3 regions of the Streptomyces lancefieldiae genome follow, and region 2 is predicted to be linked to each of the others. Evidence: riboswitches for the same ligand, from Rfam matches in the RefSeq annotation. Region 2 holds a riboswitch; each other region holds the start of a gene.
The links. Region 2 has a riboswitch for cyclic di-AMP ahead of RM812_RS33660 (M23 family metallopeptidase). Riboswitches for the same ligand answer to the same signal wherever they lie in the genome.
Positions count from the first base shown of each region.

Region 1 (9,455 bases), on a different contig from region 2:
GGCCGCAGTTCGCCGTTGGCGAGCAGCGTGTTGACGACGGCGTCGTGCTTGGAGGCCCACGGGTAGCGCACCTCGTCGTAGAGCACCGCAGGTGGTGCCTTGAGGGCGAACAGCATCGCGGCGCAGTGTGCGGTCGGCCACCAGGGTGCGGTGGCCGCGCGCCGCAGGCTGAGGACGAAGCCCGCGGTGAGGACCAGCAGCGAGAGGTAGTAGGCGGCGGGCAGGCGGTCCAGCAGACCGTAGTCGCCCATCTCCCGGAAGCCGATGCGGGGCAGCGCGTACAGCCACAGGGCGGCTGCGAGCAGCAGCGTCAGCAGGCCGAGGGTGCGGGGCCGGCGCAGGGCGGTCCGCCAGGAACCGGGTTCACCGTCGGTGCCTCCTCCCGGGCGCCCCGGGCCGGCGGCGGGATCGGGGGCGGGCGGCACGCTGCTCTCGGCGGTCGGTACGGGCACATGTTGCTGCACGCTGAGGCTCCCCTCCCCCGGGGACAAGTATAAGAATTTACTCGGCTTTTCACACCAAAATCGTCAGACTCGCCCCGACGCGACCGTTGTCCCCCTCATCGCGGCTTACCCCGGCTTACCCCGGCTTACCCCGGATCACCCGGGATCACCCCGGATCGGCCCGACCCTTCCCGGCCGACCGGGCCGGACCCGATTCCGGCCCGTCCCGATCCCGGCCGTCCCCTGCTCACCCGGCGAAGACGGGACCGCGTACGGCGGCGCGGGCCCGGCGGTACCACCGCCAGCCGACCGTCTTCGGACCGTCGCGGTACGGCGCGATCCGGGCGCCGCCGCCCGCCAGCCAGCCCTCGAAGTCGGCGAGGGTGTGACCGCGGCGCACGATGAGGCGGGCGATGCGGTAGCGCTCGTCGCGGTCCGAGCTGAGCGCGTGCCTCACGGCGGTGGCCGTCTCATAGCCGGCGCGGGCCGACTCGGCCCGTACCCGCGGGCTGTTGTAGCCGTGCGGGTAGGCGAGGTGGCGTACCGGGTGGCCGAGGGCGTCCTCCAACACGTCCTTGGACGTGCGCAGTTCGTGCGCCAGCGCCTTCCCGGACAACGTGTCCAGCTGGGCGTGCGTGACCGTGTGGCTGCCGATCTCCATGCCGGAACGTTCCAGCTCCGCCGCCCGGTCCAGGGTCATCATCGGCGCGGGGGGCAGCAGACTGTGGCCGCCCGGCGCGACGGCTCCGGTGGTGAGGTAGGCGGTGGCGGGCAGTCCGCGGTCGGCCAGTGCCTCGGCGGTGGGCCCCGGCAGGTCGGCGAAGCCGTCGTCGAAGGTCAGCACCACGGGCCGGGACGGCAGGGGCGCCCGCCCGGCGAGGTGGTCGGAGACCGCGCTGATGGTGACGGGCGTCCGCCCACTGTCGACGATCGCGTCGAGCTGGGCGGCGAAGTCCTTGGGACTGACGGTGAATTCGGCGATCCAGGCGGGCGGATCGTCCATCACGGCGTGGTAGAGGAAGACGGGAATACCGGAGCCCGCCGCCGGGGCGCTCCCGGCAGTCGGCGCCGGGTCCCCGTCCGCGCCGCTTCCCCCCGCCGGTCGTCGTCCCGGTCGTCTGCCGTCCGCGGCGTCCTGGCCGCGGCCGTCCGTCGTCGTCATCCCGGCCCCCTGAGCGCCGTCCGGAGGGCGTACCGCGCACGCAGGTAGCCCACGGGTCCGTACACCATTCCCCTCCGTTGCAACCGCGACAGCCGCCGCGGCCACGGATGGGTCCGTTCGTCGTGGGAGCCCGGCGCGCCGCCGCCCTGCGCCTCCCGTACGGCGGTCAGCCCGCGCGCGTGCGCCAGACCGCCCGGCACTCGGGCGAGGAAGGCCGGCAGCAGCGCGGGCCGGTTCACCAGGATCGCCGTGAGGTAGGCGGTGAGGCCGGCGCCGTAGCCGTACGCCTGGGTCTCCAGGTCGCGCCAGGTCTCCCGGTGGTGGTGCCACACCAACGCCGAGGGGGTGTAGCGCAGCCGGTGTCCCTGGGCGAGGACGCGGACGAACCCGTAGAGGTCGTCGCCGCCCCGCGCGCGCGTGCCCGCGCCGGTCGCCGGGTCGAAGCCGCCGACCGCACGCAGCGCGTTCGTACGGAAGGCCATGTTGGCGCCGGAGCCGAAGCGTCCCGCGGTGAACGGGAACAGCGGCTCGTCGGCGGGCGGTCGCCGCGGGTCGTACGTCCGCGGGGTGAAGCCCTTGGCGAAGCCGCCGTGGCTCTCCAGCAGCACCTGCGCCGGGGTGCCCAGCCGCGCGGGCAGGATCAGCCCGGTCGCGCATCCCAGGCGCGGGTCGGCGGCGAAGGGCGAGGTCAGTTCGGTGAGCCAGCGCGGGTCGGCGACCACGTCGTCGTCGGTGAAGGCGACCACCTCGCGCCGCACGGCGGCGAGCCCCCGGTTGTGCGCGACCGCGAGGCCGGGGTGCGGTTCGCACACGTACCGCACCCGCTCGCCGTACTTGCGCTCGACCAGCTCCCGGGTCTCCCGGGTCACGGGCGCGTTGTCCACGACGACGATCTCGAAGTCCGGGTGGTCCTGTGCGAGCAGCGAGTCCAGTGCGCGGGCGAGTTGGCCGGCGCGCTCCCGGGTGGCGACCACGACACTGGCGGGCGGCGCACCGCGCGCCACCTGGCCGCTTTTCGCGTCGTCCGCCTCGCCGTTGGCCACACGGCCCGCATCGCCGAGCGTCCCGTCGTCCGCCCCGGGCACCGGCTCGCCGTGGGCCTCGCAGGCCGCCCCGCGCACCGCCTCGTGAGGCGCCCCCTCCAGCATGGCGCCGGCCGGCCCCGCCAGCACCTCAGCCGGATCAGCCCCCTCCGGTACCTGCCCCAGCAGTGTGCCGACGGGCCGGCCGTCCCTCCTGACCAGCACGAAGACCGCGCCGGACGTCACCGGAGGACTGCCGGGCCCGGGTCTGAGGCCCCCCGCCTCGGCGCCCAGGTCCAGCTCGGCGACCTGGACCGGCCCGATGCTCAGAAACCGGGCGATCTCCTCTTGCGTCTCCTGTCGCGCACGTGCCGTTCGGGACACGCGCCCACCCCCTCGCTCGAAGCCCCTGGGCCGCACACGGCCCGTCATGACCGGCGCAGCCGGGCCATGCCCTTCAACGTCCGTGCCGCCAGCGAGGCCAGCCGGGGACGGGTGCGCACGAAGCCGTGCGCGCGGCGGGCCGGTTCGCGGCCGAGCCAGTGCAGCGCGGCCCCCGCCCCCGGGCGGGTTGCCGATCCCTCGTACACGGGAAGTTCGCCGGTCTTCAGCGAGTCCTTGTACTCCGCAGCCCCACGCCCCATGTCGAGCATGCCGATGCCCTCGGCGGCGGCCGCCTCGGCCATCCGCAGATGCAGTACCAGCCCCGGCGAGTACTTGGCGAAGTCGAGGTCGTAGGCCGGGAACCAGCACGCCAGGACCGTCGCCGAGCGCAGCCCGAAGTGGGCGGCGACCGGTCGGCCGCCGGCGTAGAGCACGGACAGGGTGCCGGTGCACTCCGGCGCCCGGGTCTCGGCCAGCCGGGCGACGAGCCGGCTGATCCACTCCTGCGCGAACCGGTCCCGTCGGCCCGTCCTGCGGTACTGCGCCGACTTCCACTCCATGAGCGTGCGCAGCGCGGCCGGTTCGCGCTCGTCGAACACGAAGCGCACGTCCCCGACCTGGCGGCCGAGCCTGCGCTCCTTGGCGAGGGTGGTCTTCAGGAACTTCGGCGACTGGGCGCGCAGCACGCTCTCGTACGCCTCGTACCCCTTCTCCACGTCGATGACGTAGGCGGTGTGTTCCTCGGCGGCGTGCGGCACGAACAGCTCCTGCTCCGCCTCCAGGTTGTCGAAGGCGAAGCTCGACAGGGCGCAGGCCCGCAGGAGTTGGCGGGTGTCCGGGGTGAGTCCCGGGCGCAGCACCGCGCCCTGGCAGTCCGACACCCCGAGCCCGATCGCCCGGCCCTGGCCCAGTGGTCCGCGTTCGTGCGGCAGGAAACCGGCCGCCTCACCGCCGTCGTACAGCACCGCCACCCGCGCCCGCGGCCGTACCCGGCCCACGACGTCGGTGAACTCCGGTTCCATGAACGGGTTGCGCGGCGCCGTCGACCTGGCGCGCAGCTCGCGCCAGTGCTGCCGTTCCCCCTCGCCCAGCTCCTGTGGCCTGAGCACGCGTACACGTCCGCCGTTCAACCCGACCCCCCGATCAAGTCCCCCCTGGACAACAGGAAGGTACCCCCGGGGCCGCCCCGCAGGGTAGGTAGCGGCAGATGTTGTTGCCAATCGGTGCACAGGCCTTTAACCGGCTGTAGCCGATGATGTGACAGGTTTCGGACACGTTCGGGCTGTCCTCGCGCCGTCCTCGCGCCTTGTCGTACGTAGTCGTGCGTCCTCGTTCGGATGCGATCGCCGGTGAGTCGGACAGGTGCGGCGTCCGTATTCTCTGATCATGGACCGCACCGCGTATTCACTCGTCGCCACCGACCTCGACGGCACGCTGCTCCGCGGCGACGACACCGTCTCCGACCGGTCGCTGGCCGCGCTGGCGCGGGTGGGTGAGGCCGGTGCGCGGCATCTGGTGGTGACCGGGCGGCCGGCGCCCAGGGTGCGGGCCCTGCTCGACCGCCTCGGCTGCACGGGGCTCGCGGTGTGCGGACAGGGCGCGCAGGTGTACGACGCCGGCGCGCACCGGATGCTGTGGTCGGTCACCCTGGACCGGGAGCTGGCCGAGACCGCGCTCGGCAAGATCGAGGCGGAGGTGGGGCAGGTGTACGCCGCGGCCGACCAGGACGGCGTCGACGGCCTGACGCTCATCGAGCCGGGGTACCTGATGCCCCACCCGACGCTGCCGGCGGTGCGGGTCGAGCGGCGCGACGAGCTGTGGAGCGCGCCGATCAGCAAGGTGCTGCTGCGCCATCCCGATCTGTCCGACGACGAGTTGGCGGCGACGGCCCGCACGGTGGTCGGTTCCCTCGCGACGGTCACGATGTCGGGGCCGGGGACGGTGGAACTCCAGCCGTGCGGCATCACCAAGGCGACCGGTCTGGCGCTGGCCGCCGAGCACCTGGGCCTGTCCCGGCGCCGGACCATCGCCTTCGGGGACATGCCCAACGACATCCCCATGTTCCACTGGGCGGCCCACGGCGTCGCCATGGCCGGCGCCCACCCGGAACTCAAGGCGGTGGCCGACGAGGTCACCTTGACGAACGAGGACGACGGCGTGGCCGTCGTCCTCGAGCGTGTCTTCGCGATGTCCTAGTGCGGCTCAGTAGGCGCCGAAGACGTTGTCCATCGAGCCGTAACGGTCGGCCGCGTAGTTGCAGGCCGCGGTGATGTTGGCGACCGGGTCGTACGGGTCCCAGGAGGTGCCCTCCACGTGGTACGCCCGGAAGGTCGGGTCGATCACCTGGAGCAGGCCCTTGGACGGGGTGCCGTTGACGGCGTTGATGTCCCAGTTGTTGATGGCGAGCGGGTTGCCGGACGACTCCCGCATGATGTTGCGGTGGATGCCCTCGTACGACCCGGGGATGCCGTGCTGCGCCATGATGTCGAGCGACTCCCGGATCCAGCCGTCGAGGTTGTTCGGGTACGTCGTCGTCGCCGTGGTGGCGGTCGTGGCGGCGGCCGGGGTGGCCGCGGACGCGCCGGTGGCGCCGATGAGCGGCAGGGCGAGTACGGCGGCGCCGGTGCCGGCCAGGGCGAGCTTGCGGGCGAGGCGGGTGGTCCGGGCGTGACGGTTCTGACCGTTGGCAGACATGTTGAGTCCCTCTCCTTACGCCTGCGAGGTGAGCTGTCGGGTTCGGGCGGGGAGGTGCCCGGCCGCGCCCTGTCGGGCACGGCTTCACCCCGAGCCGCTCCGGTGGTGACCGGCGCGGCGACTTACCTGGGTCCCCCGCTCCTGCCTGCGAGTGTGTTGGTGGATGACTGTGCGTCCGGCGGTGGCAGGATTCGGCGTCCGCCCGACTGGCCGGGAACGTATGCGAGAGCACATGTCCGAAACAAGTGCAGGAATCACCCAACGTGCCTGTTGACCTTGTTCTGGGGCGTTTGGGGTGCTTGATCCTTTGCGGTTGCCAAGCCTCAACTGGCTTACGGGGCAAAGGGGAGACACGGTTCGCGGCGGGGTCGGCGACGGGTGGGGCGACGTGAGCCAACTCACGGGACCCGAGAAGAGTGGCAAATCGGGCATTAGGCCCAACTGGGCGTCAACCGGCTGCCGGTGGTGAGGGCGTCGGCAGCCGGCCGGCGGTCCGGCCCGGCCGACCGCTCCTCGTGTCTCGTGTCGCGCCCCTGCGGGTGTTCCCGCATGCTGTGCGGGCATCCGTTCGAGAGGGGGAGGGGGGTGTGTGTGCCGAGTGGGTGACGCTCCCGGAGTGCGGACCCCGGGGAGCGGTGATGGGATCTTCGGTGGCGGCTTCCGGCCACCGTGCCCCGTATCGAGACCCTCGAGTGATGTCGATCAATATCTGCTCATATCAGCTGATCAAAAACATAGCGCGCATGATCCGATACCGACCGGCCTGTAACGGTGGGCGCTAGCGGTGATCGAAACGTGACCGGATACGCTGGCTCGAGTGGTGGCAGCGACCTATCGACAAGCCAGGTAATCGCCAGTAGACACCAGCAGACAGGAGACCCCTCGTGACCGTCGTCGGGCCGTTCGGGCTGAGCGTGCGGGACCAGGCTCTGGAAGCCGATGTCCAGGCCGGATTGGTGGCTGTCGAGGAAGGGTTGCTTGAGGCAACCAAAAGCGAGGTTCCCTTCATCACCGAGGCCGCCCAGCACCTGGTACGTGCCGGAGGCAAGCGGTTCCGGCCACTGCTGGTGATGCTCGCGTCCCAGTTCGGCGACCCCTACGCCCCCGGGATCGTGCCCTCGGCCGTGGTCGTGGAGCTGACCCACCTCGCCACGCTGTACCACGACGACGTGATGGACGAGGCCGCCGTGCGGCGCGGGGTGCCCAGCGCGAACACCCGCTGGGGCAACTCGGTCGCGGTCCTCACCGGCGACTTCCTCTTCGCCCGCGCCTCCCAGATCCTCGCCGACCTCGGGCCCGAGGCGGTCCGGGTGCAGGCCCTCGCGTTCGAGCGGCTGGTCACCGGCCAGATCCTGGAGACGGCGGGCCCGCAGGACGGGCGCGACCCGGTCGACCACTACCTGGACGTGCTGGGCGGCAAGACGGGGTCGCTGGTGGCGGTCTCCTGCCGGTTCGGCGCGATGATGTCCGGCGCCGACGAGACGGTCGTGGACGTGCTGACCCAGTACGGCGAGCGCCTCGGCGTCGCCTTCCAGCTCGCGGACGACGTCCTGGACATCGCCTCCGACTCCCGCGAGTCGGGGAAGACACCCGGAACCGACCTGCGCGAGGGCATCCCGACCCTCCCGGTGCTGCGGCTGCGCGAGCGGGCGGCCCGGCTGGGGCTCGCCGAGGACATCGCCCTGTGCGAGCTGCTGGACTCCGACCTCAGTGACGACGCGCGGCACGCGGAGGCGCTGCGGCTGCTGCGCGCCCACCCCGCGCTGGAGCAGGCGCGGCGGGACACCGTGCGGTACGCCAAGGACGCCCGTGCGGCGCTGGCCCCGCTCAGGGAGTGCGAGGCCAAGGCCGCGCTGGTGGAGCTGTGCGACGCCGTGGTGCACCGGGCCGGCTGAGCGCCCGGCCGCCCGTGACCCGCGTCACGGGTTCCCCGTGCGAGCGCGTTTCCGGTGCCGTCCGGCGTGTCCACCGCCCTGTGCCGACCGGCGTGTCCCGCCGCCGGTGCGGCCGGCATGGCCCACTGCCCGGTGTGGATCGGCGCGTGTCCCACTGCCCGGTGCGGCGGGCGTATCCCGCTACCCGGTGCGGCCGGCGTGTCCGGCCGCCTGGTGGACGGCGTATTCCGCCGCCCGGTACCGGACGGTGTACCCCACCCCTACGGGCCGGGGGAGTCGCCGCCCCTTCGTGTCATCCCGCAGGAGTACACGGAGTTGAGCCCGGGGTCTGACGATTCCGCTCGGTCGATTTGGTCAGATGGTCACCACGGAACACACCAATCCTCACCGATTCGGGTGAGAATGGCGGCTCACGGGTGAACGAGTGCGAGGTCGCGAGACAGCCGCCGCCGACGACGGAGGTAGGGCACAGATGGCATCGATCGATTCCGACGACAACACGACCGCCGGAGCGGGCGAGGGCCTGCGGTCCGGACGGCGCAGGGCCGCGCGGTACGCCGTCCCGGTCGCGGTGATGGGAGTGGCGGCCGCGACGATCGGACTCGTCCCCGCGCTCGCCGACTCGGGGGACCCCGACCTGCCGAAGGTCACGGCGGAGCAGCTCATCGAGAAGATCGCCACGTCGGACGTCCAGCAGCTGTCCGGCACGGTCAAGATCAGCACGGACCTGGGCCTGCCGGACCTCGGCGGCCTGGAGAGCGGCCTGATGTCCGGAATGTCTGGCGGTCCGAGCTCGGACGGGGACAAGGACGGCTCGGCCGCCGACCCGTCGGCCAAGCTCACCGAGCTGGTGACCGGCACGCACACGCTGCGGGTCGCCGCCGACGGCCCCGACCGGCAGAAGCTGTCGCTGCTGGAGAACGCCGCCGAGTACAGCCTGATCCACGACGGCAAGGACGTCTGGGGCTACGACAGCAAGTCCAACGAGGTCTACCACTCCACCGCGTCCGGCAGCGCGGAGCAGCCGGAGAAGAAGGTGCCGGCCACCCCGAAGGACCTCACCGACCAGGCGCTCAAGGCGGTCGACGACACCACGTCCGTCACGGTCGACGGCACCGCGCAGGTGGCCGGCCGGGACGCGTACCGACTGGTCGTCAAGCCCAAGCAGGACGGTTCCACGGTCGGCGCGATCACCGTGGCGGTGGACGCCGAGACCGGCATGCCGCTGAAGTTCACGCTGACCCCGTCGAGCGGTGGTGCAGCCGTCCTCGACGCGGGCTTCACGCAGGTCAGCTTCGCGAAGCCGGCCGCGTCGACGTTCGACTTCACCCCGCCCAAGGGTGCGAAGGTCACCGAGGCCGACGAGGCCGACGAGGCGGCCAAGGCGCCGGAGCACGGGCGGGTGGCCGAGGGCGACCTCGCCGGGGAGATGGACGGCCTCGAGGTCATCGGCGAGGGCTGGAACGCGATAGCCACCTTCGACACCGGCGGTCAGGGCCTGCCCACCGCCTCGGCGGGCGGTGACCTCGGCGGCTTCCTCGGCTCGTTCGGCGACCAGGTCAAGGGCGACTTCGGCTCGGGCACGGTCTTCAAGACCCGCCTGGTCAACGCCCTGATCACCGACGACGGCAAGGTCTACGCCGGTGCGGTCACCAAGGACGCACTGGTGAAGGCGGCCGACGCCGCGCAGTAGACGGGGTCCGTCCCGTACGACGACGAGGAGAGGGAGCCGATGGCCGAACCGTCCGCCACGGAGCCGGAGCGCCCGGACCAGGGGAGCGCGGAGCACGCCGTCATCGCCACCCGCGGGCTCACCAAGCGCTACCGCGGCGGACAGCTCGCCGTCGACGGTCTG
Region 1 covers NZ_JAVRFH010000037.1:8,998-18,452, reverse strand. Annotated here, with positions in the region: gene RM812_RS28795 (hypothetical protein) at 1-464, opposite strand, end outside; gene RM812_RS28790 (polysaccharide deacetylase family protein) at 691-1,446, opposite strand; gene RM812_RS28785 (glycosyltransferase) at 1,602-3,011, opposite strand; gene RM812_RS28780 (GNAT family N-acetyltransferase) at 3,056-4,120, opposite strand; gene RM812_RS28775 (HAD family hydrolase) at 4,398-5,207, shown strand; gene RM812_RS28770 (transglycosylase SLT domain-containing protein) at 5,214-5,705, opposite strand; cyclic di-AMP (ydaO/yuaA leader) riboswitch at 5,710-5,877, opposite strand; gene RM812_RS28765 (polyprenyl synthetase family protein) at 6,590-7,600, shown strand; gene RM812_RS28760 (LolA family protein) at 8,073-9,293, shown strand; gene RM812_RS28755 (ABC transporter ATP-binding protein) at 9,333-9,455, shown strand, end outside.
Region 1: another riboswitch for cyclic di-AMP. It lies ahead of RM812_RS28770 (transglycosylase SLT domain-containing protein); the one in region 2 lies ahead of RM812_RS33660 (M23 family metallopeptidase).

Region 2 (9,455 bases):
TGGAACCGCTCCCCCGATGGCCGGAGTAGAGCGCACGGACGGGCGCACGGCCACACAGCGGGAGCACGCCGCGACAGACCGTACAGACTCCGCACCTCAGTACGGACCACAATCCCGCCATCCGGAACAATGCCTCTTAACGCATGGGATGCGGCGAACTACGCTGGGTTTACGAATGCCGCATGGTTATGCCAGCGCGGCAGCCGTCTGTGTCGAGGGGTGGCGCATGTCCAGGGAGCAACGCGGGCCGAACGAAAAGCTCGGCACGGTTCTCGCCCTCGCGGGAATCAGCAACGCAGGACTCGCGCGGCGCGTCAACGACCTCGGCGCCCAACGCGGGTTGACTCTTCGCTACGACAAGACGTCGGTGGCGCGCTGGGTGTCGAAGGGCATGGTGCCGCAGGGTGCGGCACCGCACCTCATCGCCGCCGCCATCGGCCAGAAGCTCGGCCGTCCCGTGCCGCTCCACGAGATCGGCCTGGCGGACGCGGACCCCGCTCCCGAAGTGGGCCTCGCCTTCCCGCGGGACGTCGGCCAGGCCGTCAGGTCCGCCACCGAGTTGTACCGTCTCGACCTCGCCGGCCGCCGGGCCGGCTCCGGCGGCATCTGGCAGTCGCTCGCCGGATCGTTCGCAGTGAGCGCATACGCAACGCCCGCATCGCGATGGCTGATAACCCCGGCCGACAGCTCGGTGGCGCGCGAGGCGAGCCCCGCCGAGGGCTCCGGCGCACCGCTCAAAGTCGGCCACAGCGATGTGCAGAAACTCCGGGAGGCCGCCGAGGACGCCCGTCGCTGGGACTCCAAGTACGGCGGCGGCGACTGGCGTTCGTCGATGGTCCCCGAGTGCTTGCGCGTGGAGGCGGCGCCCCTGCTCCTCGGCTCCTACTCCGACGAGGTCGGCCGCGCCCTGTTCGGCGCCTCGGCCGAACTGACCCGCCTGGCGGGCTGGATGGCCTTCGACACCGGCCAGCAGGAAGCGGCCCAGCGCTACTACATCCAGGCCCTGCGCCTGGCCCGCGCGGCGGCCGACGTCCCCCTGGGCGGCTACGTACTCGCCTCCATGTCGCTCCAGGCGACCTACCGCGGTTTCGGCGACGAGGGCGTGGACCTCGCGCAGGCCGCCCTCGAGCGCAACCGGGGGCTGGCCACGGCCCGCACCATGAGCTTCTTCCGCCTGGTCGAGGCACGGGCTCACGCGCGCGCGGGCGACGCACCGGCGGCCGGCGCCGCCCTGAAGGCGGCCGAGAGCTGGCTGGAGCGCGCCCGCCCCGGCGACAGCGACCCGTCCTGGCTGGGTTTCTACTCCTACGACCGGTTCGCCGCCGACGCGGCCGAGTGCTACCGCGACCTCAAGGCACCACGCCAGGTCCGCCGCTTCACCGAGCAGGCACTGTCGAAACCGACGGAGGAGTTCGTACGCTCGCACGGACTCAGGCTCGTCGTCTCGGCGGTGGCCGAGCTGGAGTCGGGCAATCTGGACGCGGCCTGCGAGCAGGGTGTGCGGGCGGTCGAGGTCGCCGGCCGCATCTCCTCCGCCCGCACCACCGAGTACGTCAGGGACCTCCTCCACCGCCTGGAGCCGTACGGCGACGAGCCACGCGTGGTCGAACTGCGCGAGCGCGCCCGCCCGCTCCTGATGACATCGGCATGAGCCCGCCGTCTCCCGGGTTTGAAGGCATTGTCAGTGGCACAGTGCACTATCGAAGCCGGGAGGTGGGCCGGAGGTGGAACGGATGCGGGCCGAGATCGCATACGACTGCGACGTGCTGGTGATCGGCGGCGGGATCGTCGGGCTGTCCACGGCGTACGCGATCACCCGCGCCGCGCCCGGCACACACGTCACGGTGCTGGAGAAGGAACCGGGCCCGGCCCGGCACCAGACGGGCCGCAACAGCGGCGTCATCCACAGCGGCGTCTACTACCGCCCGGGCTCCCTGAAGGCCGACTACGCGGTGCGGGGCGCCGCCGAGATGGTCAAGTTCTGCGCCGAGTACGGCATCGACCACGCGGTCACCGGCAAGCTGATCGTCGCCACCGACCGGGCCGAGCTGCCCCGCCTGCACGCCCTCGTGCAGCGCGGCCGGGAGAACGGCATACCGGTACGGGAGCTGGGCGCCGCCCAGATCGAGGAGTACGAGCCGGAGGTCCAGGGCCTCGCGGCCATACACGTCGGCACGACCGGCGTCTGCGACTACGTCGCCGTGGCCCGGCAGCTGGCCCGGGCCTCGGGCGCGCGGATCCGCTACGACGCCGAGGTGCGGCACATCGACCGGCGCCCGGACCTCGGGGTCGCCGTCCGCACCCGTTCCGGGGAGGTGCTGCGCGCCCGGGTCCTGGTGAACTGCGCGGGGCTGCGCTGCGACGAGATCGCCCGGATGACCGGGGACGACCCCGGCATGCGGATCGTCCCCTTCCGGGGCGAGTACTACGAGCTGGCGCGACCCGAAATGGTGCGGGGGCTGGTCTACCCGGTGCCGGACCCGGCCTTCCCGTTCCTCGGGGTGCATCTGACCCGCGGCATCGACGGAAGCGTGCACATCGGCCCCAACGCGGTCCCGGCGCTCGCCCGGGAGGGCTACGACTGGGGCGTGGTGCGGCCCCGCGAGCTCGGAGGAACGCTGGCCTGGCCGGGCTCGTGGCGGCTGGCCCGGCGGCACTGGCGGTACGGCGCCGGCGAACTGCGGCGGTCGCTGTCCAAGCGGGCGTTCACGGCGGCGGTCCGCAGGCTGCTGCCCGGCGTGACGGAGGAGGACCTGGTGCCGGCGGCCGCGGGGGTGCGGGCGCAGGCGGTGCTCGCGGACGGGACGCTGGTGGACGACTTCCTGATCCGCGAGGGCGCCCACGCCGTGCACGTCCTGAACGCACCGTCGCCCGCGGCGACAGCGGCGCTGCCGATCGGGCGGGAGGTGGGGCGCAGGGCGCTGGCCATGCTCGGACGGCCGTAAAATTGGGGGCACTGTGTCTGATTTCCGCAGCGCTTCCGACGCCCCCCAGCCAGCCGCCCCCCATGCCGACGCGTCCCCCGTCGGCGGGTCCCCGCGGCACACCCGTGTCAAGGGCGAGCCCCGGTTCCCGGACGGGCCCAAGGCCGATCCCGCCGGATCGCACTTCGAGCGGCGGATCCGCAGCTTCCAGCCCCGGCGGAGCCGGGTGACCGCCGGGCAGGCGGACGCGCTGCAGCGGCTGTGGCCGAAGTGGGGGCTGGACATCGACGGGCAGCGGGTCATCGACCTTCCCGAGTTGTTCGGCAACAGCGGACCCGTGGTCCTGGAGATCGGCTTCGGCATGGGCGAGGCCACCGCCCAGATGGCCGCCGCCGACCCGGACACCAACATCCTCGCCGTCGACGTCCACACCCCCGGCCAGGGCAACCTGCTCGCTCTCGCGGACCGGAACGGGCTGTCCAACATCCGGGTGGGCAACGGCGACGCGATCATCCTCCTGCGCGAGATGCTCTCCCCCGACTCCCTCGCCGGCCTGCGCGTGTACTTCCCCGACCCCTGGCCCAAGAAGCGGCACCACAAGCGCCGTCTGATCCAGCCGGAGTTCCTGACCCTGGCCGCGACCCGGCTGGCGCCGGGCGCCGTCGTGCACTGCGCCACCGACTGGGAGCCGTACGCGGAACAGATGCTCGAGGTCCTCACCGCGCACCCCGACTTCGAGAACACCGTGCCCGACGGCGGTTACGCGCCGCGCCCCGCCCACCGGCCGCTGACCCGTTTCGAGGGCCAGGGCCTGGACAAGGGACATGTGGTGAACGACTTGCTCTTCCGCCGCGTACGGCACCCCGTACCGCACCGCGACGAGCACCCCGCACCGCACCGCGAACAGCACCGCGATCAGTACAAGGAGCAGCCCCCCACCGGTTAGGGTCCATGCCGTGGCCACCTGTCCCCCGTATCCGACGTATCCGCCGCGTCCGCACTGGTGGCAGCGCACCTGGGTGCGTTACGGCGCGCTGATCACCCTGCTGGCGCTCTCCGGCCTGGTGATCCTGGCCCTGGTGCGTGAACAGACCGGGACGCAGGGGTTCCTGGTGGGGCTGGGGCTGGCGGTACTGCCCGTGCCACTGCTCATCGCCGCGTTCCGCTGGCTGGACCGGGTCGACCCCGGGCCCTGGCGGAACCTGCTGTTCTGCTTCGCCTGGGGCGCCTGCGCGGCGGCGTTGATAGCGATCATCGCGAACAGCTTCGCCACGAGGTGGATAGCGACGGCCACCGCCGACCCGGCCGGTGCGGACACCCTCGGCGCCACGGTCATAGCCCCGGTCGTCGAGGAGTCCGCCAAGGCCGCCGCCGTCCTGCTGGTCTTCCTCTTCCGCAGGCGGGACTTCACCGGCATCGTCGACGGCGTGGTCGTCGCCGGTGTCACCGCCACCGGCTTCGCCTTCACCGAGAACATCCTCTACCTGGGCACCGCCTTCGGTACCGACCAGCTCACCGGCGACAGCGGCATCGCCTCCGTCACCGCCGCGACCTTCTTCGTCCGCATCGTGATGTCGCCGTTCGCCCACCCGCTGTTCACCGTGCTCACCGGCATCGGCTTCGGCATCACCGCGCTCCTGGCCGACCGCCACCGCCTGCGCCGCGCCCTGCTCCCGCTGTCCGGCCTGCTGCTCGCGATGGGCATGCACGCGCTGTGGAACGGCTCGGCCTCGTTCGGCCAGTACGGCTTCTTCGCGGTGTACGCGGCCTTCATGCTCCCCGCGTTCGGCCTGCTGACCTGGCTGGTGATCTGGACCCGGCAGCGCGAACTGGTCACCGTGCGGGCCGAACTGCCCGCGTACGTCGCGGCCGGGTGGCTGGCGCCGACGGAACCGTTCGCCCTCGGCTCGATGCGCGCCCGTCGCATCGCCCGGCAGCACGCCCGCCGGTACGCGGGGAAACCGGCGGCGCGGGCGGTGGCGCAGTACGAGGCGTACGCGACCTCACTGGCCTTCCTGCGGCACCGGGGGCGCCGGGGCGGGGCGGGCGCCGACTACGTCGTACGGGAGCGGGAACTGCTGGACGCCCTGTGGCACCGACGGAACGTGGCACGCCCGGCCCTGGAGCACGCGGCCCGCGTCACGGCACCTCCGCCTCCCGTCCTGCCGTGGCCATGGCCGGGACACGGGGGACACGGCTCGTACGGCCCCTACGGTCACGCCCCTACCGTGCCGACATCAGTACCGGTACCGACGCAGTACCCCGCACCCCACCCGTACCTGCCGTACTCCCCGCCCCACCCCGACCAGCGATAGCCGCCCGGACGCACGGACCGGCAGCCCTGACGTCGAGGGGGTCTCCGTCAGGACCGCCGGGGTTCAGCGGCGGCGAGGGCCGGGGAGAGTGCGGCTCAGGGAGTGAGGCCCTTGCTCTGCAGCCACGCCATGGGGTCGATGCCGGCGCCCGAGCTCGTGTGGACCTCCATGTGGAGGTGGGCGCCCGTGACGTTGCCGGTGGCGCCGACGCGGCCGATGACGTCACCGGTGCTGACCTTCTGGCCGACGCTGACGCCGATGGAGGACTGGTGGGCGTACCAGATCTCGGTGCCGTCGTCGAGGGTGAGCACCGTCTTGTAGCCGTACGACCCTTCGTAGCCGGCCGATGTGATCGTGCCGCTGTGGACCGCCTTGAGCAGTGTGCCCGTGGGTGCCGCGAAGTCGAGGCCGGTGTGGTGGCCGGAGGACCAGTAGGCGCCGGCCTGACCGTAGGTGGAGGAGATCGTGTACGAGGAGGTCGGCAGCGTGTACTGCTTGGCCAGCTGCGCGAGCCGCTCGGCCTCGGCCTTCTTCTCGGCCTCCTCCTCCGCCTTCTTCTTGGCGGCGGCGGCCTTGGCCTTGGCTTCCTCCTCCGCCTTGGCGGCGGCTTCCGCGGCCTGCTTCTCGGCGGCGGCCGCAGCCTCGGCGGCGGCCCTGCTCTCGGCCTGGGCCTGCTGCTGCTCGGCCTGCGCCATGATCCGGGTCCGCAGGGTCTCACCGGCGTCGGTGGTGCCCTCCGCGGTGTCGGTGGAGGCCGTGCCGATGCCGCTGAGCGGGGTGGCGGTGCCCTCCGGCTCCGGCTCCTCGTCGGAGATGAGCGAGCCGACGTTCGGCAGGTCCGGCATGGAGATCGGCACCGGCGGCTTGCCGGCCTGCGCGCTGGCCATGCCGCCCGCTCCGACGGCCGCTATGACACCGACGCCGAGGACGGTGGAACTGCGGGCGAGTCCGCCGCGCTGCTTGGCGACGCGGTGCCGGCCGCGTACGGGGCGGATGGACTCCTCGGTGGGATTCCACTCCTCCCAGGGGCCCTCTTCGGCACGGTGGCCTTCGTGGCCGAAGGTTTCGGTGTCGTGCCGGCTCGGCACGAACGGGGCCTCGGGGGCAGGCCGGTTGGACGCCACGTGGGCGTACTCCTTTCCTTCCTTCCGCCTACCGGGTTAGCTGACGGGTTCGGAGCAGGAAGGTCTCCTACGCGCGTATATCGGCCGTGTCTCCACGGCGTCATACGCCCGATTCACCCCAAGGTGGTGGTTCCCCGGTTCCCTCACGGGATTCGGCGCGTGCGCACGGAGCCGCCTTCTGTGACGGCTGGGACGACCGCGCTGCGTTATCGAACGTTAATAGACGGGGGGCTCGGATTCCAAGCTGTTCCACTTGATCATTAACGGATTCCGCGGGGACGTAAGCCTCACCATCGGCTAAAACGGGGCGACTTGACCGCCCCTCAGTGGCACCTCCCGCCCCAGCACTTTCTGACGGTGTGTCAGTTGTTATGCGCAGGGCGCTCGATCCGTCACCAACCGTGATGGCGGTCAGGGCCGTCGTACGGCGAGCAGGGCCATGTCGTCCGCCATGCCGCCCCCGGAGTGGCGGCGCACGTCCTCGGCCAGGGTGTCGAGCAGCTCGGCCGGATGCCGGAAGACGCGACCGGCCAGCCGCTGGTGCGGCTCGTAGAACTCGCCCCGGTCGTCGCGGGCTTCCGACAGACCGTCGGTGTACAGCAGCAGTGTGGCCCCACCGGGGAAGTCGACCTCGTCCGCGCGGTCGGGCCACACACCGAGCTCGCCCATGCCGAGCGGCAGCGCGGACTCCCGGGCGGGCAGCGGGAGCAGGGTGCCGTCGGCGTACAGCAGCAGGGGCGGAGGATGGCCTCGGTTGACGATGCGGACCACGCCGTCGCCGTGCGGGAGTTCGGCGAGGACGGCGGTGGTGAACCCCTCGAAGGCGTCCAGTCCTTCCCGCCGGGTGCCCTCGCGCGCCAGGGCCCGCTCCAGCCGCTGCGCCACCGCCTCCAGCGTCGTCTCCTGCTCGGCGGCCTCCCGGAAGGCGCCGATCACGACGGCGACGGCGGCCACCGCCCCCATGCCCTTGCCGCGTACGTCCCCGACGATGAGCCGGACGCCGCGCGCGCTGTCCTGCACCGCGTACAGGTCCCCGCCGATGAAGGCGTCGGCCTGCGCGGCCTCGTAGCGGGCGGCGATCTCGAAGCCGCCGATCCGCTCGGTGGGCTCGGGCAGCACGGCGCGCTGGGCGGCCTCGGCGATCTCGCGGACGGAGACGAGGCGCTCGTCGGTGCGGCGCACGAAGGCGTTGACGAGGACGGCGAGTGCCGCGACCGTCGCGATGGTGATCAGCTCCGTGAGGGAGTCGACGTAGTGGATGACGCCCTTGCTGAGCTGGAGCCCGATCACGGCGGCGACCACGGCGACACCGGTGAGCGCCGTGCCGCGCCGTGAGTAGACCGGGGCGGCGACCAGGGGCGCGGCCGTGTAGAGGGGCCCGGCGGTGAAGTACCTCGGGGTCAGGATGTCGTACAGGACGGCGATGACGATCAGCAGTACGGGCAGCAGGCGTACGAGGGTCCGCCCGTACGCGGTCCGCCGCCGCCGCTCGGGCCCGGCGGACGGCGGGAGCACCATGTTGTCGCCGAGCCCCGGGTCGGGCACGGGATCGCCGGGAAGCCGGCCGCCGGCCCGGGCGTACGGTCCCTCGTCTGCCACGTCACCTGGCCGCACCACTCGTCTCCCGCCGCCCCGCACGTCGACGCCGCCTGCCGTCCCGTTCTCCAGGTTTCCCGGAGCGGGGGCGGGGGGCGAGCCTTCGGGGGCCGACCGGGTGAACGCACCGAAGGCCGGAATCCTCAATGGATTCCGGCCTTCGGTCTTGAGTAGCGGGGACAGGATTTGAACCTGCGACCTCTGGGTTATGAGCCCAGCGAGCTACCGAGCTGCTCCACCCCGCGTCGTTGTGTCTCCACTGTACGCCATCTCGGGGGCAGAATGCACATCCGTATCTCCCTACCCCTCCAGGTGACGGTTGGGCGCCTTCGCCCGCTCCTCGTACTCCGGCAGTACGACGACGGCGGCGCCCCCCGCGGCGAGCACCCCGCTGCCGTCGGCCCCCGGCACGAAGGTGTCCGGCTCCCGCCAGGCCGTGACCACCCGGCGCACCCCGGCGTCGAGGATCAGCCGGGCGCAGGGCGCGGGCCGGGAGGCACGGCGGGCGCACGGCTCCAGGCTGCTGTACACGGTGGCGGTCGCGAGCCGCGGGTCGGCCGGGTCGGCCTTGGCGAGCGCGGCCTCCTCGGCGTGCACGACGGGGTCGCCCCCCTCCCGTGAGTGTCCGCGCGCCAGCTCCGTACCGTCGGCGGCGACCACGACCGCCCCCACGCTGAAAGCCGTCCCGGACGGCGGGCACAGCCCGGCCAGCTCGCAGGCGAGCGCCAGCCAGTGCCGGTCGGCCGCGGAGACCCGGCCGTCGGTGCCCGGGGCGGTCGGCCGGTACCGCATGAGCACGACGTCCCCGATGCGCCGCGACTCCACCAGCCTGAGCCGCCCGCCCTGGTAGGCGCCGGGCCCGAACAGGCGGGGCGCGTCCGGGTCCCCGACGAGCAGCGGGGCGAGGACGAGCTGCAGTTCGTCGGCGAGTTCCTGTTGCAGCAACTGGGTGTGGACGGTCCCCCCGCCCTCGACCATGAGTCGGCGTACGCCCCGCGCGGCGTGCAGGTACTCCAGCGCCGCACGCCAGTCGAGGGCGCTGCCGAGCGGCACGACGTCGGCGGCGAGTCCCAGCACGCGGGCCCGCCGGGCGCCCTCGTCCGTGGTCAGGAGGACCTTCTCCCCTCCCGTGTGCCAGAACGGCGCCGCCGGGTCCAGCTCCCCCGACCCGCTGACCGTGACCTTGAGCGGGTACTCCGGCTTCCCGGCCGCCACCCGCGCGGCCCGCCGCTCGGCCGAGTTGACCAGCAGCCGCGGGTTGTCGGCCCGGATCGTGCCGGCGCCGACCAGGATCGCGTCGACGGACGCGCGCACCTCGTCGACCCGGTCGAAGTCGGCCGGGCCGGACAGCAGGAGGCGCTCGGGGCCGGTGTCGTCCAGGTAGCCGTCGAGGGAGACGGCGGCGGAGAGCAGGACGTACGGGAGGGGCATGGCGCGCTCCAGCGGTGCGACGGCGGCGCCCCCAGCTCGTCGTGCTCGTGAGCTGGGGGCGTGGC
Region 2 covers NZ_JAVRFH010000053.1:2,551-12,005, forward strand. Annotated here, with positions in the region: gene RM812_RS33640 (MFS transporter) at 227-1,651, shown strand; gene lhgO (L-2-hydroxyglutarate oxidase) at 1,734-2,945, shown strand; gene trmB (tRNA (guanosine(46)-N7)-methyltransferase TrmB) at 2,959-3,870, shown strand; gene RM812_RS33655 (PrsW family intramembrane metalloprotease) at 3,881-5,239, shown strand; gene RM812_RS33660 (M23 family metallopeptidase) at 5,335-6,363, opposite strand; cyclic di-AMP (ydaO/yuaA leader) riboswitch at 6,374-6,531, opposite strand; gene RM812_RS33665 (PP2C family protein-serine/threonine phosphatase) at 6,775-7,977, opposite strand; tRNA gene RM812_RS33670 (tRNA-Met) at 8,131-8,204, opposite strand; gene RM812_RS33675 (dihydrofolate reductase family protein) at 8,260-9,390, opposite strand.

Region 3 (9,455 bases), on a different contig from region 2:
TTTCCGCTCATCGTGGAGTTGGAGCCCCTCTTCGCCTGCAACCTGAAATGCGAGGGATGCGGCAAGATCCAGCATCCGGCCGGGGTGCTCAAGCAGCGCATGCCGGTCGCGCAGGCCGTGGGAGCGGTACTCGAATCGGGTGCCCCGATGGTCTCCATCGCCGGCGGGGAACCGTTGATGCACCCGCAGATCGACGAGATCGTGCGCCAGCTGGTGGCCAAGCGGAAGTACGTCTTCCTCTGCACCAACGCCCTGCTCATGCGCAAGAAGATGGACAAGTTCACCCCTTCCCCGTTTTTCGCCTTCGCGGTGCACATCGACGGGCTCCGCGAGCGGCACGACGAGTCCGTGGCGAAGGAGGGCGTGTTCGACGAGGCCGTGGAGGCCATCAAGGAGGCCAAGCGGCGCGGCTTCCGGGTCACCACCAACTCGACCTTCTTCAACACCGACACCCCGCAGACCATCGTCGAGGTCCTCAACTTCCTCAACGACGACCTCAAGGTCGACGAGATGATGATCTCGCCCGCCTACGCCTACGAGAAGGCGCCCGACCAGGAGCACTTCCTGGGCGTGGAGCAGACCCGCGAGCTGTTCAGGAAGGCCTTCTCGGGCGGCAACCGGTCCCGCTGGCGGCTCAACCACTCCCCGCTGTTCCTGGACTTCCTGGAGGGCAAGGTCGACTTCCCGTGCACCGCGTGGGCGATCCCGAACTACTCCCTCTTCGGCTGGCAGCGCCCCTGCTACCTGATGAGCGACGGGTACGTGCCCACCTACCGGGAGCTGATCGAGGAGACCGACTGGGACAAGTACGGCCGGGGCAAGGACCCGCGCTGCGCCAACTGCATGGCGCACTGCGGCTACGAACCGACCGCCGTCCTGGCCACCATGGGCTCCCTCAAGGAGTCCCTGCGCGCCATGCGGGAGACGGTGTCCGGGAACCGGGAGTGACGGCATGACCGCCGTCTCCCTGGGCGTCCCCGAGGTACCGGTCCGGCCGATCGCCGAGCGGCGCGTGCCGCGGCGGATCCAGGTCGGGCCGGTGGCGGTCGGGGGTGGGGCCCCGGGTCGGTGCAGTCGATGACGACGACCCGTATCTCGGGCGTCGGCGCGACGCTCCGGCAGAGCGGAGCCGACGGCCTCCGGCTGCCAGATCGTGCGTCCCGCTGCGCGTCGCCGTCATGGGGTGCGTGGTCAACGGGCCCGGTGAGGCCCGCGAGGCGGACCTCGGCGTCGCCTCCGACAACGGCAAGGGCCAGATCTTCGTGAAGGGCCAGGTCGTCAGGACCGTCCCCGAGTCGAAGAGTGTGGAGACGCTGATCGAAGAGGCGGCGCGGATCGCCGAGCAGATGGAGAAGGACGGCGCGTCGGGGGAGCCGGCCGTCACCGTGAGCTGAACAGCACGGACCGAAGGGGGCCCGAGCGTGACGATTCTGGAGAGCATCCGGGGACCACGCGACCTGAAGGCGCTGTCCGAGGCGGAACTCGGCGAACTGTCCGAAGAGATACGTGACTTCCTGGTGCACGCGGTCGCCCGCACCGGCGGGCACCTCGGGCCCAATCTGGGGGTGGTGGAACTCACCGTCGCCCTGCACCGGGTCTTCGAGTCACCGGCCGACCGCATCCTGTGGGACACCGGCCACCAGAGCTACGTGCACAAACTGCTGACCGGCCGTCAGGACTTCTCCAAACTGCGCGGGAAGGGCGGCCTCTCCGGCTATCCGTCGCGTGAGGAGTCCGAGCACGACGTCATCGAGAACAGCCACGCCTCCACCGTCCTCGGCTGGGCCGACGGCCTCGCCAAGGCCCGCCAGGTGCAGGGGGAGCGCGGCCACGTCGTCGCCGTCATCGGTGACGGCGCGCTCACCGGAGGCATGGCCTGGGAGGCCCTGAACAACATCGCGGCCGCCAGGGACCGGCCGCTGATCATCGTCGTCAACGACAACGAACGCTCGTACGCGCCCACCATCGGGGGCCTCGCCAACCACCTCGCGACGCTCCGTACGACCGACGGCTACGAGCGGATGCTGGCCTGGGGCAAGGACGTGCTGCAGCGCACACCCGTGGTCGGCAACACCGTCTACGAGGCCCTGCACGGCGCGAAGAAGGGCTTCAAGGACGCCTTCGCCCCGCAGGGCCTGTTCGAGGACCTGGGGCTGAAGTACCTCGGCCCGATCGACGGGCACGACATCGGGGCCGTCGAGTCGGCGCTGCGGCGCGCGAAGCGCTTCCACGGGCCGGTGCTGGTGCACTGCCTCACCCAGAAGGGCCGCGGCTACGAACCCGCCCTGCGCGACGAGGCCGACCACTTCCACACCGTCGGCGTGATGGACCCGTTGACCTGCGCACCGCTCGGCCCCGCCAACGGGCCGTCCTGGACCTCCGTGTTCGGCGAGGAGATCGTCCGGATCGGCGAGGAACGCGACGACGTCGTCGCGATCACCGCGGCCATGCTGCACCCGGTCGGCCTCGGCCGTTTCGCCGAACGGTTCCCCGACCGGGTCTGGGACGTCGGCATCGCCGAGCAGCACGCCGCCGTGTCCGCCGCCGGCCTAGCCACGGGCGGACTGCACCCGGTCGTCGCCGTCTACGCCACCTTCCTCAACCGCGCCTTCGACCAGCTCCTGATGGACGTGGCGCTGCACCGCTGCGGCGTCACCTTCGTCCTGGACCGGGCCGGCGTGACCGGCGTCGACGGGCCCTCGCACAACGGCATGTGGGACATGTCCGTGCTGCAGGTCGTCCCGGGCCTGCGCATCGCCGCGCCGCGCGACGCCGATCAGCTGCGTGCCCAGTTGCGCGAGGCGGTCGCCGTCGACGACGCGCCGACCCTGCTCCGCTTCCCGAAGGAGTCCGTCGGACCGGCCGTGCCGGCCGTCGACCGGGTCGGCGCCCTGGACGTCCTGCACGCCGCCGACCGGCCCGAGGTGCTGCTCGTGGCGGTCGGCGTGATGGCGCCCGTCTGCCTCGGCGCCGCCGAGCTTCTCGAGGCCCGCGGCATCGGGTGCACCGTCGTCGACCCGCGCTGGGTCAAACCCGTCGACCCCGCACTCGCGCCGCTGGCCGCCCGGCACCGTCTGGTGGCCGTCGTCGAGGACAACAGCCGTGCGGCCGGGGTCGGTTCCGCGGTGGCGCTGGCGCTGGGCGACGCCGAGGTCGACGTACCCGTACGGCGGTTCGGCATTCCCGAGCAGTTCCTCGCGCACGCCAAGCGCGCCGAGGTGCTCGCCGACATCGGTCTCACCCCGGTCGAGATCGCCGGCCGGATCAGCGCGAGCCTGGCCGTCGGGGAACGGGCGGGAGAGCGGGCGGGAGAACCGGCCGGAGAACAGCCCGGGGACGAACGGATCGTCATGCCAGCGCAAGGAGAGTACTGAATGACCAAGGAGTTCGACCTCGCCGCGCTCTTGGCCGAGCGCGGAGCCGAGCGGTACGAGCTGCACGCGAAGCACCTCAACCACCAGCTCCCGCGCATGCTGCGCACCATCGGCTTCGACAAGGTCTACGAGCGGGCCGAGGGCGCGCACTTCTGGGACGCGGACGGCAACGACTACCTGGACATGCTCGCCGGGTTCGCGGTGATGGGCCTGGGACGCCACCATCCCGTCGTCCGCAAGGCGCTGCACGACGTCCTCGACGCCTCGCTGGCCGACCTGACCCGCTTCGACTGCCCGCCGCTGCCCGGGCTGCTGGCGGAGAAGCTGCTCTCCTACAGCCCGCACCTGGACCGGGTCTTCTTCGGGAACAGCGGTACGGAGGCGGTCGAGACCGCGCTGAAGTTCGCCCGGTACGCGACCGGCAGGCCGAGGATCCTGTACTGCACGCACGCCTTCCACGGGCTGACCACCGGGTCGCTGTCCGTCAACGGCGAGGACGGGTTCCGCGACGGCTTCACCCCCTTGCTGCCCGACACCGCCGTCCCTCTCGGTGACCTGGACGCCCTGGCCCGGGAGCTGAAGAAGGGCGACGTGGCCGCGCTGATCGTGGAGCCGATCCAGGGCAAGGGCGTCCACGAGGCCCCGCTCGGATATCTGCGCGCCGCCCAGGAGCTGCTGCACCGGCACAAGGCACTGCTCATCGCCGACGAGGTGCAGACGGGGCTGGGCCGGACCGGGACCTTCTACGCCTTCCAGCACGAGGACGGGGTCGAGCCCGACCTGGTCTGTGTGGCCAAGGCGCTGTCCGGCGGATATGTGCCGGTGGGGGCCACCCTGGGCAAGGACTGGATCTTCCAGAAGGTGTTCTCCTCGATGGACCGGGTCCAGGTCCACTCCGCGAGTTTCGGGTCCAACGCCCAGGCCATGGCGGCCGGACTCGCGGTGCTGTCGGTGATGGAGAACGAGGAGATCGTGGCGAACGCCGAGGCGGTGGGAGGGCGGCTGAAGTCCCGGCTGGGTGAGCTGGTGGACCGCTACGAGCTACTGGCCGACGTCCGAGGCCGGGGGCTGATGATCGGGATCGAGTTCGGCCGGCCCAGGTCCCTGAAGCTGCGCAGCCGCTGGACGATGCTGCAGGCCGCGCGCAAGGGGCTGTTCGCGCAGATGGTCGTGGTGCCGCTGCTGCAACGGCACCGGATCCTGACCCAGGTGTCCGGCGACCACCTGGAGGTGATCAAGCTCATCCCGCCGCTGATCATCGACGCCCAGGACGCGGACCGGTTCGTCGACGCCTTCACCGAGGTGATGGACGACGCGCACAACGGCGGTGGCCTGATGTGGGACTTCGGCAAGACCCTGGTCAGGCAGGCGGTGGCCAACCGCTGACGCCGCCGACCGCCGGCGGTTCCGCTTCCGGCGTTTGCCTGTGAGGCAAGAAAATTGCCTCCTGGGTAATTCTCGGGCTGAATGGAGGCATGACCTCGCACGAGACGGAGCCGCCGTCGCCGGACGTGGCGGACGTGGCGGACGGAGCGGCGGCCGCGGTGTCCGTCGTCGCGCCGCAGCTGCGCGCCCTGCGCCGCAGGGCCGCCCTCACCCTGGAGGTGGCGGCCCGCTCGGCCGGGCTGTCGCCCGCCCACCTCTCGCGGCTGGAGACCGGGCAGCGCCAGCCCTCGCTGCCGATGCTGCTCTCCCTCGCCCGTGTCTACGGTACGACCGTCTCGGAGCTGCTCGGCGAGACGGCCGCCGACCGGGACGCCGTCGTGCGCGCCGACGCCATGGAGCCGACGGAGGCGGGCGGCTGGACGTACTGGCAGGCGGGAGGGGCCGGCCGCGGGATGCAGGCCCTGCGCGTCCATGTGCCGCACGGCTCCCAGGGCGACATCGTGCGGGTGCACCCCGGTGAGGAGTGGCTGTATGTCCTCAGGGGCCGGCTGCGGCTGCGCCTCGGGGACACGGTGCACCGGCTCGGGCAGGGGGACAGCGCGCACTTCGACTCGCTGACCCCGCACCGGATCGCCGCACGGGACCCCGACGGGGTCGAGCTGCTCTTCGTCCACACCCTGTTGCAGAGCCCCACGGCCGCGCTGTGCCTCGGCCCGACCCCCGGAGAGATGCCATGAGCGCCATTCAGGACAAGTTTCCGCGTGCCCTGTGGGTACGACTCTTCATCTACATCGCCCTCGGGCACGTCTTCGGTGCCTTCCTGTACCTGCTGTTCGAGGTGGGGGCCAAGTAGCCGGCGACCGACCGGGCGCGTGGCTCAGTCCAGCATCCGCTCGCGCAGCCGCTCCCGGGTCTCCGGAGTGACCCGCAGGCCCTTCTCCAGGTAGGCGTCGACCCCGCCCCAGGTCTCCTCCACGGTCTCGAAGGCCGCCGTCAGATACTCGGCGCGCGCGTCGAACAGCGGGTTGAGCAGCTCCATGACCTCGGGGGAGTACGCCGAGGCGGCGGAGCTGCTGCGGTGCACCTTGTAGCGGCGGTGGGCGGCGTTCGACTTCAGGTAGTCCTCGACGACGGCCTCGCGTTCGACGCCGAGGGCGAGCAGGGTGATCGCGATCGACAGGCCCGCGCGGTCCTTGCCGGCCGCGCAGTGCATCAGGGCGGGGACGCTGTCCTCGGCGAGTGCGTGCAGCACCCGGGAGTGCTCCGCCGTGCGCTCCTTGATGATCGTGCGGTAGGAGCCGATCATCCGCTGGGCGCCCTTGTCGTCCGCCAGGATCTCGCGCAGCTGGTCGAGGTCGCCGTCGCGGACCATCTTCCAGAACTCGGCGCCGTCGGCCGGATCGCTCAGCGGCAGGTTCACGTTGCGCACGCCCGGAAGCTCGACGTCCGGACCCTCGAGCTTCTGGTCGGCCGCGTTGCGGAAGTCGAAGACGGTGTGCAGGCCCAGTGAGGCCAGGAACGCCGTGTCCTCCCCGGTGGCGTGCGCCAGGTGACCGCTGCGGAACAGCACCCCCTGCCGCACCCGCCGCCCGTCCACGGTGGGCAGTCCGCCCAGATCGCGGAAGTTGCGCACACCGGCCAGCTCGGGCTCGGTCGACGGGACCTGCTGCGTCACGGGGGCTCCTCCCACTCCGCCCCGCCGGCGCTGCTCGACGACGGGCGCCACTCGACGATACGGCATCTCTTGCCTGGGGCAATGAGTTGTCCACAGGGCATTGCGGGAGGACCGCACCAGTGGCAACGATGTTGGTATCTGAGCGAACCTGTTCGCATCCGTTTCTTCCTTGTGGGGGCCTGATGCCGGAGATCTCCGAAGACGGCCGCACCTGGCTCCGCACCGGACCGGGCAGCGCCTACGCCCTTCACCTCACCGGACGCGACGAGCTCGTGCATCTCCACTGGGGCCCGCGCATCGCGCTCCCGGCGCCTCGGGGTGCTCGCCCGCACGGACCAGGTGTGGACGTCTGACAACACCGACCCGCTCGACCGACTCGCCGTCCAGGAGGGCTCAGTCGGATCCACCCGGCGCGGGTCACGGCCGCCTGGGTCACCGACAGCCCCCAACGCCATGCGCAACGGCCGGGTCGGCTCCCTGCGCTTCCGGTTCGTCAGCGCGATGGCCGGGGTCGGCATCGGCGGCGACCTCACGAAGTGGACCGAGGCGGAGCCGGCCGAGGCCCGGGACCGGTGGCTCTCCACGAGGGGATCCGGCCCCTCGTGCGGCGCGGCGACCTCTACCGGCTGCGGCCTCCGCGGGGCGGGCTCAGTGCCGTGCAGTACGTGTTCGGCGACGGGACCGCCGTCCTCGCCCGGCTGCAGGCCCAGCACCACGGCGAGCCCGTACCCGCGCCGAGGTGGCGCGGGCTCGACCCGGAAGCACCGTACGCATGCCGTGAAACGGGTGAAGTGCATCGAGGGGCGGTCCCGCTGCACCACGGTGTGTGCCTCGCTCTGCGTGGGGACCTCGACGCCACGGTCATCCGGCTGCGCCGCATCTGAGCCTTCTGACTCTTTTGGCTCTTCTGTCCGAAATTGACGCCTTCCTTCCAACTCGCTCTGGAATAAAAGAGGCTGGGGCGGTCTCGGGTGAGCAGCGTCATATCCGTGACGGTGCGTTGTTCGTCATGCTCACGTAATTCTGGCGGTTTTCAAGGCCGTTTACGTGAAGGGCCGCATGTGAAATCGACGGAGTGTGACCGGCGATTCCCGCAATGGATCACATGAAAGTCCCGCCCCAGGAAAGTCACGCTTGTCCCTGGGAGTCCTGGTCCCTTACGTTCACCACCGATCCGGACGGACGCCTAATCCTGCCGCCGACCGGAGCCCCACTCATCCATCACCCGTACCCGGCAGGAGCGGGGGACCCACAGGTACCACTGCCTGTTCCGGTTCCCGGAACGGCTCGGGGTAAAGCCGCGCTTCGGCGCGGCCGGGCATCTCCAGCCCGCACCCGACAGCTCACCTCGCAGGCGCCGGAGAGGAATCCGCCATGCCCGCGAAGGGTAAGCACCGCCGTACCAGGGCCATGCGCCTCACCCGAACCCTCGCCGTCGCCGGAACCGGTGGCGCCGCGCTCGCCCTCCCGCTGATGGGTGCCGCCGGTGCCCAGGCCGCTCCCGCGCAGTCCGTCTCCGAGCAGGCCGCGCAGTCCCTCCCGACGACGGCCGAGCAGGCCGCCGGGAACAGCGCCGGGAAGAACTCGGGCGCGACGACGTACACCGTGCGGAGCGGTGACTACCTGTCGAAGATCGCTGACGAGCAGCACGTCGACGGCGGCTGGAAGAAGCTCTACTCGGACAACCGCCAGGTCATCGGCTCCGACCCGGCGTTGATCCACCCGGGCCTCGAGCTGTCGATCGGCCAGAAGGCCGCGGACGAGTCCGCCGAGAAGCCCGCGGCGCCGAAGAGCACCGCGCCGAAGAGCGCCGCGTCGGACAGCACCGAGCCGGAGAAGTCGTCGAACGGTTACACCTCCCCCGTCGCCGGCGGCAGCGTCGGTACGCCGTACCACCAGTCGGGCAGCATGTGGTCCAGCGGCTACCACACCGGCACGGACTTCGTCGTCCCGACCGGCACCTCGCTCAAGGCCGTCGGCGCGGGCACGGTCGTCTCCGCCGGCTGGGGCGGCGCGTACGGCAACCAGGTCGTCATCAAGCTCGCCGACGGCCACTACGCCCAGTACGCCCACCTGTCCTCGCTCTCCGTCTCCGCCGGCCAGTCGGTGACGGCGGGCCAGCAGGTCGGCCTCTCGGGCGCCACCGGCAACGTGACCGGCCCGCACCTGCACTTCGAGATCCGCACCACGCCGGACTACGGCTCGGACGTGGACCCGCTGTCCTACTTGCGCTCGCACGGCGTCTCGGTCTGACGCCGGTTTCGGCGCGGCCTCCGCGCCACCGAAGGCCGGACCCCGATCCCCGGGTCCGGCCTTCGGCCTACGGTCCGTCTTCGGCCTGTCGTCGGTCTTCCGCGTATTCCGGAATTGACGAACACTTTAGGCGTGGTTTTTCTCACCGCCCGTCAACCCCTTCCTACGGTCGCGTAGGTCACATTCCACGGTGAATCATGGGCCGATGTGGCAGACGATTCGAAGAGTGACAGCAGAGCAGTGATCGGGTCGTACGTGGCGGTGGGGGACAGCTTCACCGAGGGCGTCGGCGACCCCGGCCCCGACGGGGCGTTCGTCGGCTGGGCCGACCGGTTCGCCGTCCTGCTCGCGGACCGGCGCCCCGAGGGCGACTTCACGTACACGAACCTCGCCGTGCGCGGCAGGCTGCTCGACCAGATCGTGGCGGAGCAGGTCCCGCGGGCCGTCGAACTCGCACCGGACCTGGTCTCGTTCTGTGCGGGCGGCAACGACATCATCCGGCCCGGCACCGACCCCGACGAGGTGGCCGAGCGGTTCGAACGGGCGGTGTCCGCGCTGACCGCCGCGGCCGGCACCGTCCTGGTGACGACCGGGTTCGACACCCGCAAGGTGCCCGTCCTCAAGCATCTGCGCGGCAAGATCGCCACGTACAACGGACACGTGCGCGCCGTCGCCGACCGCTACGGCTGCCCGGTGCTCGACCTCTGGTCGCTCCGGAGCGTCCAGGACCGCAGGGCGTGGGACGCGGACCGGCTGCACCTCTCGGC
Region 3 covers NZ_JAVRFH010000001.1:303,334-312,788, forward strand. Annotated here, with positions in the region: gene hpnH (adenosyl-hopene transferase HpnH) at 1-948, shown strand, start outside; partial or broken gene RM812_RS01605 (flavodoxin-dependent (E)-4-hydroxy-3-methylbut-2-enyl-diphosphate synthase) at 1,158-1,394, shown strand; gene dxs (1-deoxy-D-xylulose-5-phosphate synthase) at 1,422-3,374, shown strand; gene RM812_RS01615 (aspartate aminotransferase family protein) at 3,375-4,760, shown strand; gene RM812_RS01620 (helix-turn-helix domain-containing protein) at 4,850-5,497, shown strand; gene RM812_RS01625 (DUF6126 family protein) at 5,494-5,613, shown strand; gene RM812_RS01630 (tyrosine-protein phosphatase) at 5,638-6,435, opposite strand; partial or broken gene RM812_RS42985 (hypothetical protein) at 6,754-6,933, shown strand; gene RM812_RS42990 (GH36 C-terminal domain-containing protein) at 7,008-7,319, shown strand; cyclic di-AMP (ydaO/yuaA leader) riboswitch at 7,648-7,805, shown strand; gene RM812_RS01640 (M23 family metallopeptidase) at 7,810-8,688, shown strand; gene RM812_RS01645 (SGNH/GDSL hydrolase family protein) at 8,929-9,455, shown strand, end outside.
Region 3: another riboswitch for cyclic di-AMP. It lies ahead of RM812_RS01640 (M23 family metallopeptidase); the one in region 2 lies ahead of RM812_RS33660 (M23 family metallopeptidase).